One region of the Synechococcus sp. R6-5 genome, then DNA from elsewhere that is predicted to be linked to it. Evidence: predicted binding sites of a transcription regulator. Region 1 holds the regulator's gene; the other holds the start of a gene.
What was found. Region 1 encodes NtcA, which controls nitrogen genes in cyanobacteria. Its sites were predicted from a motif close to GTANCNNNNGNTAC; they were not measured.

Region 1 (11,415 bases):
CATTATCCCGTGGGGGAGTTGCCCCCTCCAGATCCGAAAGCTTCAAGCTCACATCCGGGTTGGGATAGGTCTGGCCGCCCACATGGCACTGGGCGCATGCGGTGTTGAATAGCTTCTTCCCTTTGGCCAACTGGGCTTCGGTAAAGGTAATAGACTCAGTTGGCGACAGAGCCACTGCAGGAATATCCCTAGCTGCAAACACTGGAGCCAGACCCCAGCCAAACCCAGCCATCAACGCAGCCAACAGCAGGACAAGCAACCGACGACGCGCTGGCGCAAACACCTTCTGAAAAGAAAAAGCTTTGCTAAACATGGTTCTCCGTAGATCAGCCTAGAAAGAGGAGAGGTGGGCTCCACTCCAGCCACAAACCCGACAACAGGATCAAGAATAGACCATTAAGAGATCATTTGCAGATGGGATCCGGGATAGTTTCCCAATGGTTCCATTTGCCTTTGGTGTTAAGTTTGATTACGGAGCTATGGCCTGTTGGGAGTCTGTTGGCCGAGAGCTGACTTGGCCACAGCCCAGTCGAGAGAACTGAGCAGGTAATGAGCAGGTAATATAGAGCTTGGCTTGCTTGCCTGGCAACCTCAGAGCAGGAGAATACGGCAGACTCCGTTCCAGGTTTTCCCCATGTCCTCTATCCGATTCCAGCCGTTGCGGGTGGCTTTCACCTGTGCGGATCCCAGTCAAGTGCAAATGCCCGTTGCCGATTTGCTGGCGGCCTTGCCGGCCTCACCGCTTCTGACCTACACAGACCCGGAAGCAGCGGACTTGCGGGTAGAGCTGTTGCCCGATGCCACTTATCACTTTTACCGGCGGGGGGAAGAGGTGGCTCTGGCGGCCTTCCGGATCCCGGTGAAGAAGCTACTGGCCCTGCCTCGCAAGCTGGTGCGGCTGTTGGAGCACGTGGCTGCTTTTGGTAATCTTTTGAACCTGCAACCTGCCAGCGATGCGCTGAGCAGCATCTTGGAAGTGGAATTTCTCCAACTGGAAACCCCGGCCAGCAGCTCTGCCCCTGCCGAAGTGAGCCCCCTGCCGCGGGATCCCCAGGGACAAGTACAAATCCAAGCAGGCCGCAACCTGGCCATTGCCTTGAGAAACAGAGCCCCCACTCCAGTGCATGTTTATGTCACCGTCTTTGACGAGCGGCGGTACAGCGTGGATTTGGTTTACCCCTATCAACCAGATCTGCCTGCCCGTTTACGCCCCAACGAGAGCCTGCTGATTGGCTCTGGCCCCCGCTACCTGCTGCAGATGCAGCTGCCAGAAGGAACAGACGTAGCGGTGGATCGCTTCAAAATCTGGGTCAGCAGCACCAGCATGCAGCCAGGCATTATGGTGATGCCCCCTCTGGGGCAACGGCTGGAACCTCCCTCAGAAGATCCCTACGGGGCCGGATCCCGCCTGGATCGGGAAGTCCGGCTGGCCATTCTGGGCAAGGCAGGCAGCACTCCCATGCCGGCTTTTGCCGAGGATCCCTGGTGGTGTATGGAACAAGCTGTCAAGATTGTAGCCTAGCTAGCTTTTGTCAGGTGCTCTTTCAGACATGACTTTTCAGAATTTTGATAAAGGTCGGCTCAACATCGTCAACGCCGATTACTGACAGCTTATAACTGGAAGACAGGCTAATTTTCTTATCCTGATCAACATCAGTCAAGACTACAAAAGCCTGATTCTGCTGAAGACCAAGCCTGGAAGCCAACCTAGAGTACTTGTCTATACTTTCATGATAATCACCCGTTTTGGATTCTACCCAGTAAAACTTATCATTGACATAAAAGAATAAATCTATTTCAAAATCATTTCCATTCGGCAAAGTAACTTGAGTATTCATGATGTAAGAAAAACTGATCTTTTTGCCTTGCTGACTGGCAATCTTTACTAGCTTTTCTTTGACATATCGCTCCAGCCATCCTCCTGATAGAAAGTTCAATGCATTTGGGTCTCTGCTCGGCTTTGCTTCTAAAATAAATCTAGCTAGGAGACTTCAAATAATGGTACTCCTCCAAGAAGGCGATACTACAGAGCATATTCGCAAGTTGGCAACTATCTGATACTACCTGGTTTGGCTCGTCTTTCAGAATCAGGGAGAAAGCCTCTCCTTCGTTCATGTTTGACTTTATCGACTTGTAGAGTTTTCTAATTGAATAATATCTATCTCCCATAAAGTTGGATATCTGATTTAGCTTGCTGTTCAGTTTGCTACCAACCCTACTTGCTTCCTTGGTTTCCAAGCTTTTAATTCTTATTCCTTTAGACCACAGAAATAAAGCTAACCTCAACTTATCACGGCTGATATGATCAATGACTTCCTGGGAACTTTCCTCAAGCGCTTTGACAACAGCAACTTCTTGTGAGTCCCAACTTACTGCTTGATTTGTCGCTCGAGGAACCTCAAGCCTTTGAAGATTAGGCTGTAGTTCCTGATGAATGTCTTCCGCTCTTTCCACTCGGCTGGCCAAGATGGTTCTCTGTTCATTCGGATGCCTGTCACGTTGAGACATACCTGTAGATGAGGAGATAACTTTTGTAGTTTCTCGCTTCCATCTCCCTGACCTAAGCCTAACTCCTATCAAGATGCCGATGGCTATTCCAACTAACAAAGCTAAAATTAAATCCATTGGATTTAGTCCCGATCTTTGTTGTCGTTACCTTTGGCTTGAGTTGACTAGACTACCCGCTTGTCTCAACATGCTAGGGGGAGGTGAGCGAATTTTCAAGTGGAGGGGGCTTGCCCCTGACCGCAGAGAAGCTAGGTGCGAATGAGGGATCCCAGCCAGCCTTGCTGAAGGGCTTCTTGAGCAGGAGTCAGCTCAGGCAATACCTCCAACCTATAGACATCAGGCCGAGGGGGATCCAACGGGATCCAGAAATGTTTCAACTGATCGGCTTGAAAAACGCTCAAACAAATGATCTGGTGGGGCTGATAGGCTGTCAAGCGTTCTGTCAGGTTGGCGGCGCTCACCTTGAACCCATCCAGGGCCACCAGCTCATCGCCGGCCCAGATGCCCGCTTTTTGCGCCGGGGATCCCATCTCTACTACGCTGATGCGATTGCCCTCGCCGTTGAAATTGAGGCCCAGGTATGGGATGGGGTTGGGGCGGCTGAAGTGGGCTTTAAGGGTGAGGCCAAAGGGGTGTAGGTAAGTGTTGTAGTCTAGCTCTTCCGTGCCTTCCACATAGGCTGCGAAAAACCGGCCAAGATCGGCACCAGCTGCCCGCTCAAACGCCTCCCGCAAGTCTTGGTCGCTGTAGCCCTTCTCTGACCGACCAAAGCGCTGCCACAGATCCTGCAAAGCTGTATCCAGGGATCCCTGACCGCCGGAAAGGTGGCGAATGTGCAGATCCAGCAGCCAACAGACCAAAGCCCCCTTTAAGTAATAAGAAACCTGGCTGTTGAGGGTGTTTTCGTGGGGGCGGTAGAGTTTGATCCAGGTGTCGAAGCTGGATTCCCGCAGCGATTGCACGGCCCGGCCCGGAGTACGCTGTAAGCGACCAATCTGTTCGGAAAGAATCTTCAAGAAATCGCCGGCACTGAGGATCCCTGCCCTCAACAAGATGACGTTTTCGTAATAGCTGGTCGCCCCCTCACAAAACCACAGACATTCCAGATAATTTTCCTGGTTGTAATCGATCTTTTCCAATGCCAGAGGACGCAGACGCTTGACATTCCAGGCATGAAACAACTCGTGGGCCATCAGAGCCAAAAACCGACGATAGGACTCTGGCTGATGCAGCTCTAGCCCAGAGTAAAGAAGGGTGGTGCTGTACTTGTGCTCAAGGCCACCAAATCCTCCCGGCGACAAATGCACGATAAACCAGTAACGGTCATAGGGTAGCCCACCAAAAAATGCGGCTGTGGTTTCGACAATGGCCTTGGCATCGGCAACGGCCCGATCGACATCCAGAGTGCCCGACCCCCAAACCACAAGGTAATGCGGGATCCCTTCCACCTCAAACGATTGCATCCGATGCAGGCCCACCTCCACCGGGCTATCCACCAGCTCGTCATAGTCCTCTGCCACAAAAGACTGGCCGGAAGCGGGATCCCCAGAAGAGGAGATCAAAGGCCGCAAACTGGTGGCGATGCGCCAATCCGGCTTGGGGGGGATCACCGTCAAAGTGTAGGGTTCCCGCTCGCGACCGGGCACGTAGAGAAACAGCGCTGCCCCGTTGAAATAGGCGTGGGTCAAATCCAGATGGTTTGTGCGCACCGTCAGCTCATAGGCATAGACCCGGTAGCACACCTTCACGGCAGAACAGCCCGGCGGATCGATCTGCCAGGTGTTCTTGTCCACCTTCCGCCAGGCCAAAGGGATCCCTTGCTCAGTTGCCGCCTGAAACTCCTGCACATGACGGGCATACTCCCGCACCAAGTAGGATCCCGGCGTCCACACCGGCAGTCGCAGCCGCAAAGGCACCTCTGGATCCACCTCTTGGATCTGCAGTTCCACCTCCAGCAGGTGATTGGCCGGATCCGGCATCCGCACTGTGAAATGCTGGCGGCTCAGTTGAGAAGGTGCAGCAACGATAACCTCTGGGATCCCCATAGATAGATAGATAGAATGTTCCAACCCACTCCACTCTCTACCGCCAAGGGCCGACGCAACCCCCAGCGACAATGGCTCTTATCCTAACCCCTGCTTTCGGTTGGGGATCCCTTTCTGGGGCAAAAACGAGACTCAAAAATGTAGCACGTGCTACAAAGATGCCTGGGCAGAACCTTCTACTTTAGGGTAAATCTTGGTATCATCATCGATTCTGAAGTCAAGGGGTTGCAACCTAGCCTAATGCTTCTAGATTGATCTTAATAGGTTGATCTTAGGTATAAACTGACCTTAAAAGGTTGATGAGTATGGCGGTGGCCGTAGCGGAAAAATCTCTGATCACAGCCTTCAAGCAATTGGGAGGCCCTCACCATCCTCCGGTTATCGAAACGTTTGAGCGCGGGAAGACCATTTTTTTTCCAGGGGATCCGGCGGAGCGGGTTTACTTTTTGGTGAAGGGAGCCGTTAAGCTCTCGCGGGTCTACGAAATGGGGGAGGAAATCACCGTCGCCCTCCTACGCGAAAACAGCATCTTCGGCGTGCTCTCCTTTATCACGGGACAGCGCTCCGACCGCTTTTATCACTCGGTGGCTTTTACGCCTACTGAGTTGCTCTCTCTGCCGATCGAGCAGGTGGAGAAATCCCTACAGGAGAACGCCGAACTGGCCATGTTGCTGGTTAAAAGCCTGTCGTCTCGTATCTTGCAAACGGAGATGATGATCGAGACGCTGGCTCATCGCGACATGGGATCCCGTCTGGTCAGCTTTTTGTTGATTCTCTGTCGCGATTTCGGGGTGCCTGGCCCAGATGGGGTCACCATCGATCTCAAGCTGTCTCACCAGGCCATTGCCGAGGCCATTGGCTCAACCCGCGTCACCATTACCCGCCTGTTGGGAGAGCTGCGCAAGAAGAAGTACATCTCCATTCACAAGAAAAAGATCACCGTACACGACCCGATGCGGCTGAGCCATCGCTTTGCCTAGAAGGAAGAGGAGAACACTTCCTGAGCAGCACCTTGCCCAGGCAAACCCCGCTCGACGGCTAGTTGAAGCTCTGGCCGGCCTATGTTCAATCTACTGCTGCAGCCTTGAAGAATCTCTGTGCCCGAAGGACAGACTTAAAGTTTTCTGGAAGCTGACCGGATCCCGGGCAAGAATCTACTAGTCTATGGGGGGATCTGGCTTTGGCCAGAGCTATCTAGCCAATTGCTGAGGTGTAACTGTGGAAACGGCCATCGAGTGGATTACCGCCCATGAGATCCTCGACTCGCGAGGGCGTCCCACCCTAGAAGCCCTGGTGGGTCTAGCCAATGGAGCAACGGGCTTGGCGCAGGTTCCCAGCGGTGCCTCGACCGGTACCTTCGAGGCCCATGAGCTGCGGGACGGGGATCCCAAACGCTACGGCGGTAAGGGTGTGCTGAGGGCGGTGGAAAACATCCTTGGCCCCATCCAGTCGGAGCTGCAGGGAGAAGATGCCCTCAACCAAGCCCGTATTGACCAGTTGCTGATCGACCTGGACGGCACCCCCAACAAGTCCCGCCTGGGGGCCAACGCTATTTTGGCAGTTTCTCTGGCGACAGCCAAAGCGGCTGCGGAAGCAGTGGGCTTGCCTCTTTACAAATACCTGGGGGGGCCCTTTGCCAACCTGCTGCCGGTGCCGCTGATGAACGTGCTCAACGGCGGCGCCCACGCCGACAACAACGTCGATATTCAAGAATTTATGCTTGTGCCCATTGGAGCGGCCAGCTTTCGCGAGGCGCTGCGCTACGGGGCTGAGGTGTTTGCGGTACTAAAACAAGTGCTGCAGCAGAAGGGGCTGTCCACCGGTGTGGGGGATGAAGGGGGGTTTGCTCCTGATCTCGACTCCAATGCGGCGGCTTTGGATCTGCTGATGACGGCTATTGAACAGGCAGGCTACAAACCGGGAGCAGATATCGCCTTGGCCTTGGATGTGGCCGCCAACGAGCTGCTGCAGGATGGGCAATATCACTTTGAGGGCAAAGCCCACAGCGCGGCTGATATGGTGGCTTACTACCAGCAACTGCTGGCCAACTATCCCATCCTTTCCATTGAAGATGGGCTAGCGGAAGAAGACTGGGCCGGTTGGCAAGCCATGACCGCTCAACTGGGATCCCGGGTACAGCTGGTGGGAGATGACCTGTTTGTAACCAACCTGACCCGCCTGCAAAAGGGTATCGACAGCGCCGCCGCCAACGCCATTTTGATCAAGCCCAACCAAATCGGCACCCTGACGGAGACCGTCTCGGCCATCCAATTGGCAGTTCAAGCCGGCTTTCGCACCATCATCAGCCACCGCTCTGGCGAGACGGAAGACACCACCATTGCCGACTTGGCGGTGGCCACCCGTGCCGGGCAGATCAAAACCGGATCCCTCTGCCGCAGCGAGCGCATTGCCAAGTACAACCAACTGCTGCGCATCGAAGACGAGCTGGGGGAAGCGGCAGTTTATGCCGGTCGGGTGGGCCTGGGTCCTAGAGCTCGCTAACTTCCCGTTCCGTCCCAGGGGATCCCTAGCACCTGCACCAAAAAGGCCCAGCGGTCGGCAGCTTCCTCAATCAGCTTGCTGGTGGGCTTGCCGGCCCCGTGCCCTGCCTTGGTGTCGATGCGGATGAGGATGGGCTGGGATCCCCCCTGGGCTGCCTGCAGGGCAGCGGCAAACTTGAAGCTGTGGGCGGGCACCACCCGGTCGTCGTGATCTGCGGTGGTGATCAGGGTGGCGGGATAGGCAGTGCCGGGCTTGAGGTTGTGCAGAGGGGAATAGGCGTAGAGGGCCTTGAATTCCTCCGGGTTCTCCGGGGATCCGTACTCGGAGATCCAGGCCCAGCCGATGGTGAACTTATGAAAGCGCAGCATGTCCATCACCCCCACCGCCGGTAGAGCCGCCGCGAACAGATCCGGCCTTTGGGTCATGCAGGCCCCCACCAACAGGCCGCCATTGCTGCCACCGGAGATGGCCAACTGGGAGGGGTTGGTGTAGCCATGGGCAATCAGCCACTCGGCAGCGGCAATAAAGTCGTCGAACACCTTTTGCTTGTTGAGCTTGGTGCCCGCCTGGTGCCACTCTTCTCCGTACTCGCCGCCGCCGCGCAAACTTGGCTGGGCATAGACACCGCCCATTTCCAGCCAGGCCACCAGACCCACTGAAAAGCTGGGGGTAAGTGAGATGCCAAAGCCGCCGTAGCCATACAGCAGGGTGGGGTGATCCCCTGTCCGAGTCAGGCCACGGCGGTGGACGAGAAACATGGGGATGCGGGTGCCGTCTTTGCTGGTGTAAGACACCTGCTGCACCTCGTAGGCCTGGGGATTGAAATCCACCTGGGGCTGACGGAACAGGGTGCTGGTGCCGCTGGTGAAATCGTAGCGGTAGATGGTGGGCGGGGTGGTGAAGCTGGTGAAGGTGTAGAAGGTCTCGGTGTCGTAGCGCTTGCCGCCAAAGCCGCTGGCAGATCCCAGCCCGGGCAGCGGAATTTCCCCCAGGTAGCTACCGTCTAAAGCAAAGGTCTTGATCTGGGTGTGGGCGTCTTTGAGGTAGAAGGCCACAAACTGATTGTTGATCAAGCTAACCCCCTGCAGGGTCTCCTCCGCCTCGGGGATCACCTCCTGCACCTGGTCGGGCTGCTCCAAGTCAATCGCCACCAGTCGCCGCCGAGGAGCTTGGCAGTCCGTCAACAGCCAAAAGCGGGATCCGTCGTTGCCCACGAAGCTGTATTCGGCCTCAAACTCGCGGATGAGCTCTACTACAGGAGACTGGGGATCCCGCAAGTCTTTGTAGAAGATGAGGTTTTTGGGATCCGTGCCCCGCCAGACGGAGATGATGAGGTAATTCCCATCTTCAGTAACCCCGCCGGCAAAGCCCCACTCTTTTTGGTCGGGGCGGTGATAGACCAAAACATCTTCTGACTGGGAGGTGCCCAGGCGGTGGTAGTAGAGCTTCTGGAAGTAGTTGGCGCTTTCGTATTCGCTGCCGGGGGCTGGTTCGTCGTAGCGGCTGTAGAAAAATCCCTGCCCGTCCAGCGTCCAGCTCGCCCCGGAAAACTTGACCCAGCGGAGGTGATCCGGCAAATCCTCGCCGGTTTCGATGTCCCGCACCTTCCACTCTTGCCAATCGGAGCCGGAGCAGGAGAGGCCATAGGCCAGATACCGCCCATCACGGCTGATGGCAATGCCCGATAGAGCCACCGTACCGTCTTCGGAGAAGGTGTTGGGATCCAGCAAGACCCTGGCCTCAGCCTCCAGGCTTTCTTGGGTATAGAGAACACTTTGGTTTTGCAGGCCGTCGTTCTTGAAATAGAAGTAGCGGTTGCCCTCTTTGAAGGGCTGGCTGTATCTTTCGTAGTTCCACAACTGCGTCAGGCGCTCCAGCAGCCGTTGCCGTGCCGGGATTTGTCTCAGGTAGTCGAAGGTGAGTTGGTTTTGTGCTTCGATCCAGGCCCGCGTCTGCTCTGAGTCCAGATCCTCCAGCCAGCGGTAGGGATCCGGCACCGGCTGCCCGTGGTAGATGTCGACAACGGTGGGATCGGGATAGCTGGGGGGATAGTTGAGCATAAGACCTAATCGCTGGAGACCCATTCCACTATGGCAGAGGAGAAGCCAAAAACCCACTCTCCGGCCTTTGCCAGGCATGCTCGCTATAGTGGAAGCCGAGTTGCGGGATAGATTCTGTGTTGCAGGCTTCTCCTTTCTTCCAGGCCGGGCGGATGGGCGCCTATCCCCTGGGCTCAGGCTGCTATCACTTCTCGGTGTGGGCGCCCTTGGTTGAGCAGGTGGAGCTGAAGCTGCTCAGCCCTGTCCAACGTTGCTTTACTCTAGTGCGGGATGAGCAGGGCTATTGGCAGGGGGAGGTGGACGGGATCCCACCTGGGCCAGTGGACTACCTCTACCGCCTGCACACCCAGGCAGGGGTAGTGGAGCGACCAGACCCGGCCTCCCGCTGTCAACCGCATGGCGTTCATGGCCCCTCGCGGGTGGTGGATCCCCACTTCGACTGGCAGGATCAGGGGTGGAAGGGGATCCCCCTGTCTCAGTGGATCCTCTACGAGCTGCATGTAGGCACCTTTACCCTCGAGGGCACCTTTGCTGCTCTGATCCCTCGCCTGCCGGAATTGGTGGAGTTGGGGGTAAACGTGCTGGAGCTGATGCCGGTGGCCCAGTTTCCAGGAGAGCGCAACTGGGGCTACGACGGCGTCTACCCCTACGCGGTGCAGACCAGCTATGGAGGAGCGGCAGGCTTCAAAGCCCTAGTCAATGCCTGCCACCAACTGGGTTTGGCCGTCATCTTGGATGTGGTCTACAACCACCTGGGGCCGGAGGGGAACTACCTGCGGGATTTTGGCCCCTACTTCACCGACAAGTACCACACCCCTTGGGGGGATGCCCTCAACTTCGACGACCGCTATTCTGACGGCGTGCGAGAGTTTTTCCTACAAAACGCCGAGTACTGGCTGGAGGAGTTTCATCTCGATGGGCTGCGGCTGGACGCGGTGCATGCCATCTACGACTTCAGCGCCTACCCCTTCTTGCAGGAATTGGCAGAGCAGGTGGATGCCCTAGAAGCTCGCACTGGCCGGCCCAGGGTTCTCATTGCCGAAAGCGACCTCAACGATGTCCGCCTCATCACCCCCCGAGAGCAAGGGGGCTACGGGCTAGATGCCCAGTGGTGCGACGACTTTCACCACTCGGTTCACACCCTGCTCACCGGCGAAACAGTGGGCTACTACCAGGATTTTGGCCAATTGGAGCAACTGGCCAAGTCCTACCGGGAAAGCTACGTCTTTTCCGGCCAATACTCCCGCTACCGCGCCAGGCGTTACGGCAACTCCGCCGCCGGACGGTCAGGATCCCAATTTGTTGTCTGCATTCAAAACCACGACCAGGTGGGCAACCGCAGGCTGGGAGAGCGCCTTAGCCAGCTCACCTCTTTCGAGGGCCTCAAATTGGCTGCCGCTGCCCTGCTGTTGGCCCCCATGCTGCCGCTGCTGTTTATGGGGGAAGAATACGGGGAGGTGGCCCCCTTTCTGTATTTTGTCAGCCACGGGGATCCCGATTTGGTGGAAGCGGTACGACAGGGACGCCGCCGCGAGTTCAGCGCCTTTGCCTGGCAGGGAGAGCCGCCGGATCCCCAAGCTGAGGAGACTTTCCTGCGCTCCAAGCTCAATTGGGACTTGAAAAAAGCCGGTCACCACCAGGTTCTCTGGAAGTGGTACCAGGCCCTGATCCGGCTGCGCAAAACCCAACCGGCTCTCCAGCACTTGGAGCGGGACGGGGTGGAAGTGGAGCTCTTTTCCAACTCTGGCCTAGCTCTGCACCGCCGCCAGGGATCCCAGGCTTTGCTTGCCCTTTTCAATTTCAGCCCCGATCAGCCAGTCACCTATACCCAATGGCCCAGCGGCACCTGGGAAAAACTTTTGGACAGCCATGAGACCCAGTGGTTGGGAAAGGGATCCTCTCTGCCCGCCGGAAGCCAAGGAGATCTTGTGGAGGTACCGCCCTATGGGGTGGCGGTGTACGGTCAGAACCCCTAAAAGAGGTAATCCCGGCCGCAGCCGTAGCGCCAAGCCTCGCGGCGCCGTCTCCAGAAGTAGTCCTGGGGGTTGGTTTCCGGCTCCGGGCGATCCGTTAGCCTTTGCAGCAGCTCGTAGAGGCCAAGGGCGCCAAAGTGGCCCGCCCATGCCACCAGCTCCGGCAACCCCAACCGAGGCAAAAGTCTGGCTACCAAGCTGGGATCCCGACGCGTCACCCCCCACAGGGCCTGGGCCAAGCCGCCGAACTGCACTACATCCTGCAAAAAGGGCTTCACCACCTGGGGGCCGGCGGCAAACATGGCCTCAAACACCCTGCTCAACAAG
Region 2 (5,571 bases), on a different contig from region 1:
CCCCTACCTCGATGGAGCCACCGCGGGCAGGGGAGGTGCCGATTGCCAGCTTCCTGTGCCGGCTGGATCGCCAGACCCGCAGCTTCACGGGGCCTATTTACGCCGAACAGCCCCAGGTTGCTACCTGCAACCCCGGTCGCCTTACGCCTGCAGCAGCCCAAAAGATGATGGATCGGCTGAATTTTCTACGGCTGTTGCACCAGTTACCGCCGGTGAAGCTCAATCCTCAGTTCCTAGAAGCCGCCCAGCAAGCGGCCTTGATGCAGGTAGCCAATGGTACTCTCAGCCACCAGCCGCCCCCTTCTTGGCGCTGCTTTACCCCTGCTGGGGAGGCGGGATCCCGCTTCAGCAACCTGGCGGTTGGGCCCATCCTAGAGCTGAACGGCCCCGATCCAGGCCGGGTGTTGGCGCGGCAGGTGGACATCTATTTTGCCGAGCCAGGTCGAGAAAACTTTGTGGATGTGGGGCATCGCCGCTGGAACCTGTATCCTCAGTACGCCCAGGGGGCCTACGGCATTGTCTTTGACCCACGGGCTGGACGGGTGACCCAGGCCAACGCCAACTGGATCTTCGGTTTTGACGAGTCGGTGCCAGATCCAGAGTTCATCGCCTTCCCGGAGAAAGACGGCTACCTCTACCGCCTAGAAGGGTTTTCCGGCCAGCCCCTGTCTGCCTACCGCTGGTCTTTCTCGGTGCCCAGCCGTGGCGGCAAGGCTGATCTCAGCCAAGCCCAAGTCCGCATCACCGATGCCCTCAGCGGCGAGCCGGTGCCTGTTGGAGATCTCCGCGTGGGGGATCCCGCCTTTGGCCTGGAAACTTTGACCTACTCCGTGGGTTCGATCCAGCCCAATCGCAACTACACCTTTGAAATTAGCGGCATTCGCCTCAACGGTGGCCCCCCCCGCAGCTACCGCTACACCACCGCTCTCTACGACTGCGATCCCCAAACTTCCCAACGGCCCGCACCCCTCACCGAAGGGCTGGGGATCCCGCCCCGTCTGCTCTGGCAGATGGAGCCTTTCAACTCTTTCAACCCTCTCAACTAGCTTTTCCTCACCCCCAGCCCCTTTCCCAAAGGGGAAAGAGGGGTCTGCTGCTCCTGGAAGCCTGACTTTATGCATAAAGCGCAATTCGAGAATGACAAAACTGCATAACCTGTTACAAAGTGTAACTGCCAATACCAAAGTTAACGGTTCGTCATCGCTAGGGTAGCCAGTGTTCACCCCACGGCAGCGATCATGGCGAACCAATTTGAACGCCTCAAAAGCGAAAAGGATGGGCTGGCGGTCAAGGCCGAGCTGGAGGCGTTTGCCCGGATGGGTTGGGAGAACATTCCTGAAGACGACCGGGATCACCGCCTCAAGTGGCTGGGGATCTTCTTTCGCAAGCGCACCCCAGGTCAGTTCATGCTGCGGCTGCGCCTGCCCAATGGGATCCTAACCAGCGGCCAAATGCGGATGTTGGGCGCAATCATCCACCCCTATGGAGAACAGGGCGTAGCCGACATCACCACCCGGCAGAACCTGCAACTGCGGGGCATCCCCATCGAGGAAATGCCCCAGATCCTGGGCTACCTGAAAGAGGTAGGCCTGACCAGCATCCAGTCGGGCATGGACAACGTGCGCAACATCACGGGATCCCCTCTGGCCGGTATTGACCCGGATGAGCTGATCGATGTGCGCGGCCTCACTCGCAAGGTGCAGGACATGATCACCAACAACGGCGAGGGCAACCCTTCCTTCAGCAACCTGCCGCGCAAGTTCAACATCGCCATCTGCGGTTGTCGCGACAACTCCGTGCATGCGGAGATCAACGACCTGGCCTTTGTGCCCGCCTTCAAAAATGGCCGCCTGGGCTTCAACGTCCTGGTGGGCGGCTTTTTCTCGGCTCGCCGCTGCGCCGAGGCTATCGGCCTGGATGTCTGGGTGGATCCCCGCGATGTGGTTCCCCTGTGTGAGGCGGTGCTGCTGGTCTACCGGGATCACGGCCTGCGGGCCAACCGGCAAAAGGCGCGGTTGATGTGGCTCATTGACGAGTGGGGCCTAGAGAAGTTCCGGGCGGCTGTGGAGCGCCAGACTGGCCACCCTCTGCTCAGGGCAGCGGAAAAAGATGAGGTGGTCTGGCACAAGCGGGATCTGCTGGGGGTGCATGCCCAGAAGCAGCCGGGCCTCAACTTTGTCGGCCTGCATGTGCCGGTGGGGCGGCTCAACGCCCTGGAGATGATGGAGCTGGCCCGCTTGGCGGAGGTGTACGGCTCCGGGGAGCTGCGGCTGACAGTGGAGCAGAACGTGCTCATCCCCAATGTGCCCGACTCCCGAGTGGCCCCGCTCCTCAAAGAGCCGCTCTTGAAGAAGTTCTCCCCCAACCCAGGGCCCTTGCAGCGGGGGTTGGTGTCCTGTACGGGCAACCAGTTCTGCAACTTTGCCCTTATCGAGACCAAAAACCGGGCTGTGGCCTTGATGGAGGAGCTGGAGGCGGAGCTGGAGATCCCCCAAACGGTGCGCATCCACTGGACGGGCTGCCCCAACTCCTGCGGCCAACCCCAAGTAGCCGATATCGGCCTTATGGGCACCACTGCTCGCAAGGACGGCAGGGTGGTGGAGGCCGTGGACATCTACATGGGGGGAGAGGTGGGCAAAGACGCCAAGCTGGGCGAATGCGTGCGCAAAGGGATCCCTTGCGAAGACCTCAAGCCGGTCTTGGTGGAGCTGCTCATTGAACACTTTGGGGCCAAGCCACGTCAGCATCCGTCCGCTGCCCAGGCTTCTGTTTTGGTAACCCGCTAGCGGTTCTGTTGCCGTCCTGAAAGTTTTTCTTTCTTCGTCGTTGTAAATCTTGGAGGTTTCGATGTCTAAGCTGTTCAGCACTTCCTCTCCCGTCTCCCGTCGGCAATTTTTGGCCGGGGTGGCTGCTCTCACGGCTGGGGCGGCTACGGCTGGGATCCCGCGCGCCCAATCGCAATCCTTGGGCAAAGGCTACTGGGTGGCGCAGGCCGATACTCCCGAAACCACCAGCGCCAAGCTGGGGTTCATCGCTCTAACCGACGCGGCCCCCCTGATCATCGCCAAAGAGAAGGGGTTTTTCGACAAGTACGGCATGAAGGACGTAGAGGTGGTCAAGCAGGCCTCTTGGGGCACCACCCGCGACAACTTGGTGCTGGGATCCGCCGCCGGCGGCATCGATGGGGCACACATCCTCACCCCCATGCCCTACCTCATCACCACCGGCAAAGTTACCGATGGCAAGCCGGTGCCTATGTACATTTTGGCCCGTCTCAATCTGGACGGTCAGGGCATCAGCATTTCCAACCAATATCGGGATTTGCAAATCGGCCTGGATAGTTCCCCCCTCAAGGCCAAGTTTGCCGAGCTTCGAGCTGCCGGCAAAGATCCCAAATGTGCGATGACCTTCCCTGGTGGCACCCACGACCTATGGATGCGCTACTGGCTGGCCGCAGGCGGGATCGATCCCACTAGCGACGTCTCCGTCATTGTGGTGCCGCCGCCGCAGATGGTGGCCAATATGAAATCCAGAACCATGGAAGCCCTCTGTGTGGGCGAGCCTTGGAATGCCCAGCTGGTGAACCAAAAAGAGGGGTATAGTGCCCTCACCACCGGCGAGCTGTGGAACGGCCACCCGGAAAAGGCCTTTGCCCTGCGGGCCGACTGGGTGGATGCGCACCCGAAAGCCACCCTTGCCCTGTTGAAAGCGGTGCTAGAAGCCCAGATCTGGTGCGACCAGATGGAAAACAAAGAGGAGATGTGTCGCATCATCGGCGACCGCCGCTGGCTGGGGGTGCCTGTGCCCGATATCTTGGGCCGTTCTCGGGGCACTTTTGACTACGGCACCGGCAAGGTCGTTGAAAACAGCCCCCACCTGATGAAGTTCTGGCAGGACTACGCTTCCTACCCCTTCAAGAGCCACGATCTCTGGTTCTTGACCGAAAACATCCGCTGGGGCTATCTGCCTGCCGACACCGATACCAAAGCCTTGGTGGAGCGGGTGAATCGGGAAGAACTCTGGCGAGAAGCTGCCAAAGCCATTGGTCAGGGGGCAGCCATTCCCCCCAGCACCTCTCGAGGAGTGGAAACCTTCTTCGACGGGGTGCAGTTCGATCCCGAAAATCCTGCCGCCTACCTGGAGAAATTGGCGATTAAGAAGCTGGCCTAATTTCCCAACTTTCCCCAGCAAGTTAGCTGCAAACCCTCTGTCCAGGAGAGAAGGGATCCCCGAATCCCCACAAAGAGTGTTCAACTGAAACCCCTTCTCTCTTGGGATCCTCTTAAGTTGACTTCAACCTTACTCCCAGCAAGCCATGAGGATTTTCCACTCTGCCCTACAGTTGGGCTACCACCTCTTTCGGATCCTGCTTCCCCTACTGGTTGGCCTAGGCCACTGGCTGCTGAAAACCAGCCCAGGCTTTGTTCTTCAGTCCAATGCCGGGCTCCACTCCCCGGCCAGCTCTGCATCTTCTTCTGCTTGGAGGCAGCGAGTCCAAATCCACCAAGTGCTGCGCCGCGTTCTTTTGCCCACCACGGCCATTTTAATAGTGCTCGTTCTCTGGCAAATTGCCTATAGCCGCCCCGGAGCCAACTTGCCCACCCCTCTCCAGGTTTGGCAGGACACCTGGGATCCCCTCATTAAAGATCCCTTTTTTGACTATGGCGGCAATGCCAAAGGGCTGTTCTGGCAAATTTGGGCCAGCTTGCGGCGGGTGTTCATTGGGTTTGCCCTGGCTGGCTTGGTGGGGGTTGTGGGCGGCATGATCATCGGGGTCAATCGCTGGCTGTACGAGGCTTTGGATCCCATTTTTCAGGTGCTGCGCACGGTGCCGCCTTTGGCCTGGCTGCCGATTTCTTTGGCTGCCTTTCGGGATGCCAACCCTTCCGCCATTTTCGTAATCTTCATTACGGCCCTCTGGCCCATTTTGATCAACACCGTTGTCGGCGTACAGCAGATCCCTCAGGACTACCGCAATGTGGCCAGAATTGTGCGCATGTCCGGCTGGAAGTACTTTTTCAAAATCGTTTTCCCGGCAACTGTGCCCTATATTTTCACCGGCTTGCGCATTGGGGTGGGCTTGTCTTGGCTGGCCATTGTGGCAGCGGAAATGTTGATTGGCGGTGTGGGCATTGGATTTTTCATCTGGGATGCCTGGAATAGCTCCCGCATCAGCGAAATCATTCTGGCTTTGATCTATGTCGGGATGGTGGGTCTTCTGCTGGATCGCATCACGGCTTGGATTGGCTCGCTGGTGGTGGCTGAGGATCGCTAAATGAGCTTGGCCGAGTTTTAGATTGGTTGCTGACAATTTCTCCATGCTCTCAGAAATCATCTCAGGGGAATCATGAAGACTCAGCCTTACATTGAAGTGGATCATGTCGACAAGGAATTTCTCCTCGACAACGGAGAGGTCTATCCTGTCCTGAAAGACATCCACCTGGAGATCCAAAAAGGGGAATTTGTCTCGCTAATTGGCCACTCCGGCTGTGGCAAATCGACCCTACTCAACATCATTGCTGGCCTGGAAAAGCCTTCCCGCGGAGGCATTCTCCTGGAGGGCCGACAAGT

Region 2: a site for NtcA is predicted at 1,168-1,181, ahead of NW818_RS03300 (ferredoxin--nitrite reductase). Genes of this name have one in related genera too.

Annotation. Positions count from the first base shown of each region.
Region 1 covers NZ_JANSHV010000079.1:1,224-12,638, reverse strand. Annotated here, with positions in the region: gene psbV (photosystem II cytochrome c-550) at 1-313, opposite strand, end outside; gene NW818_RS04900 (hypothetical protein) at 635-1,522, shown strand; gene NW818_RS04895 (Card1-like endonuclease domain-containing protein) at 1,545-1,937, opposite strand; gene NW818_RS04890 (hypothetical protein) at 1,978-2,466, opposite strand; gene NW818_RS04885 (M61 family metallopeptidase) at 2,757-4,577, opposite strand; gene ntcA (global nitrogen regulator NtcA) at 4,859-5,533, shown strand; gene eno (phosphopyruvate hydratase) at 5,772-7,055, shown strand; gene NW818_RS04870 (prolyl oligopeptidase family serine peptidase) at 7,052-9,115, opposite strand; gene treZ (malto-oligosyltrehalose trehalohydrolase) at 9,232-11,091, shown strand; gene NW818_RS04860 (NAD(P)/FAD-dependent oxidoreductase) at 11,088-11,415, opposite strand, start outside.
Region 2 covers NZ_JANSHV010000057.1:486-6,056, forward strand. Annotated here, with positions in the region: gene NW818_RS03295 (CAP domain-containing protein) at 1-1,046, shown strand, start outside; gene NW818_RS03300 (ferredoxin--nitrite reductase) at 1,239-2,786, shown strand; gene NW818_RS03305 (CmpA/NrtA family ABC transporter substrate-binding protein) at 2,848-4,170, shown strand; gene ntrB (nitrate ABC transporter permease) at 4,316-5,275, shown strand; partial or broken gene NW818_RS03315 (ABC transporter ATP-binding protein) at 5,348-5,571, shown strand, end outside.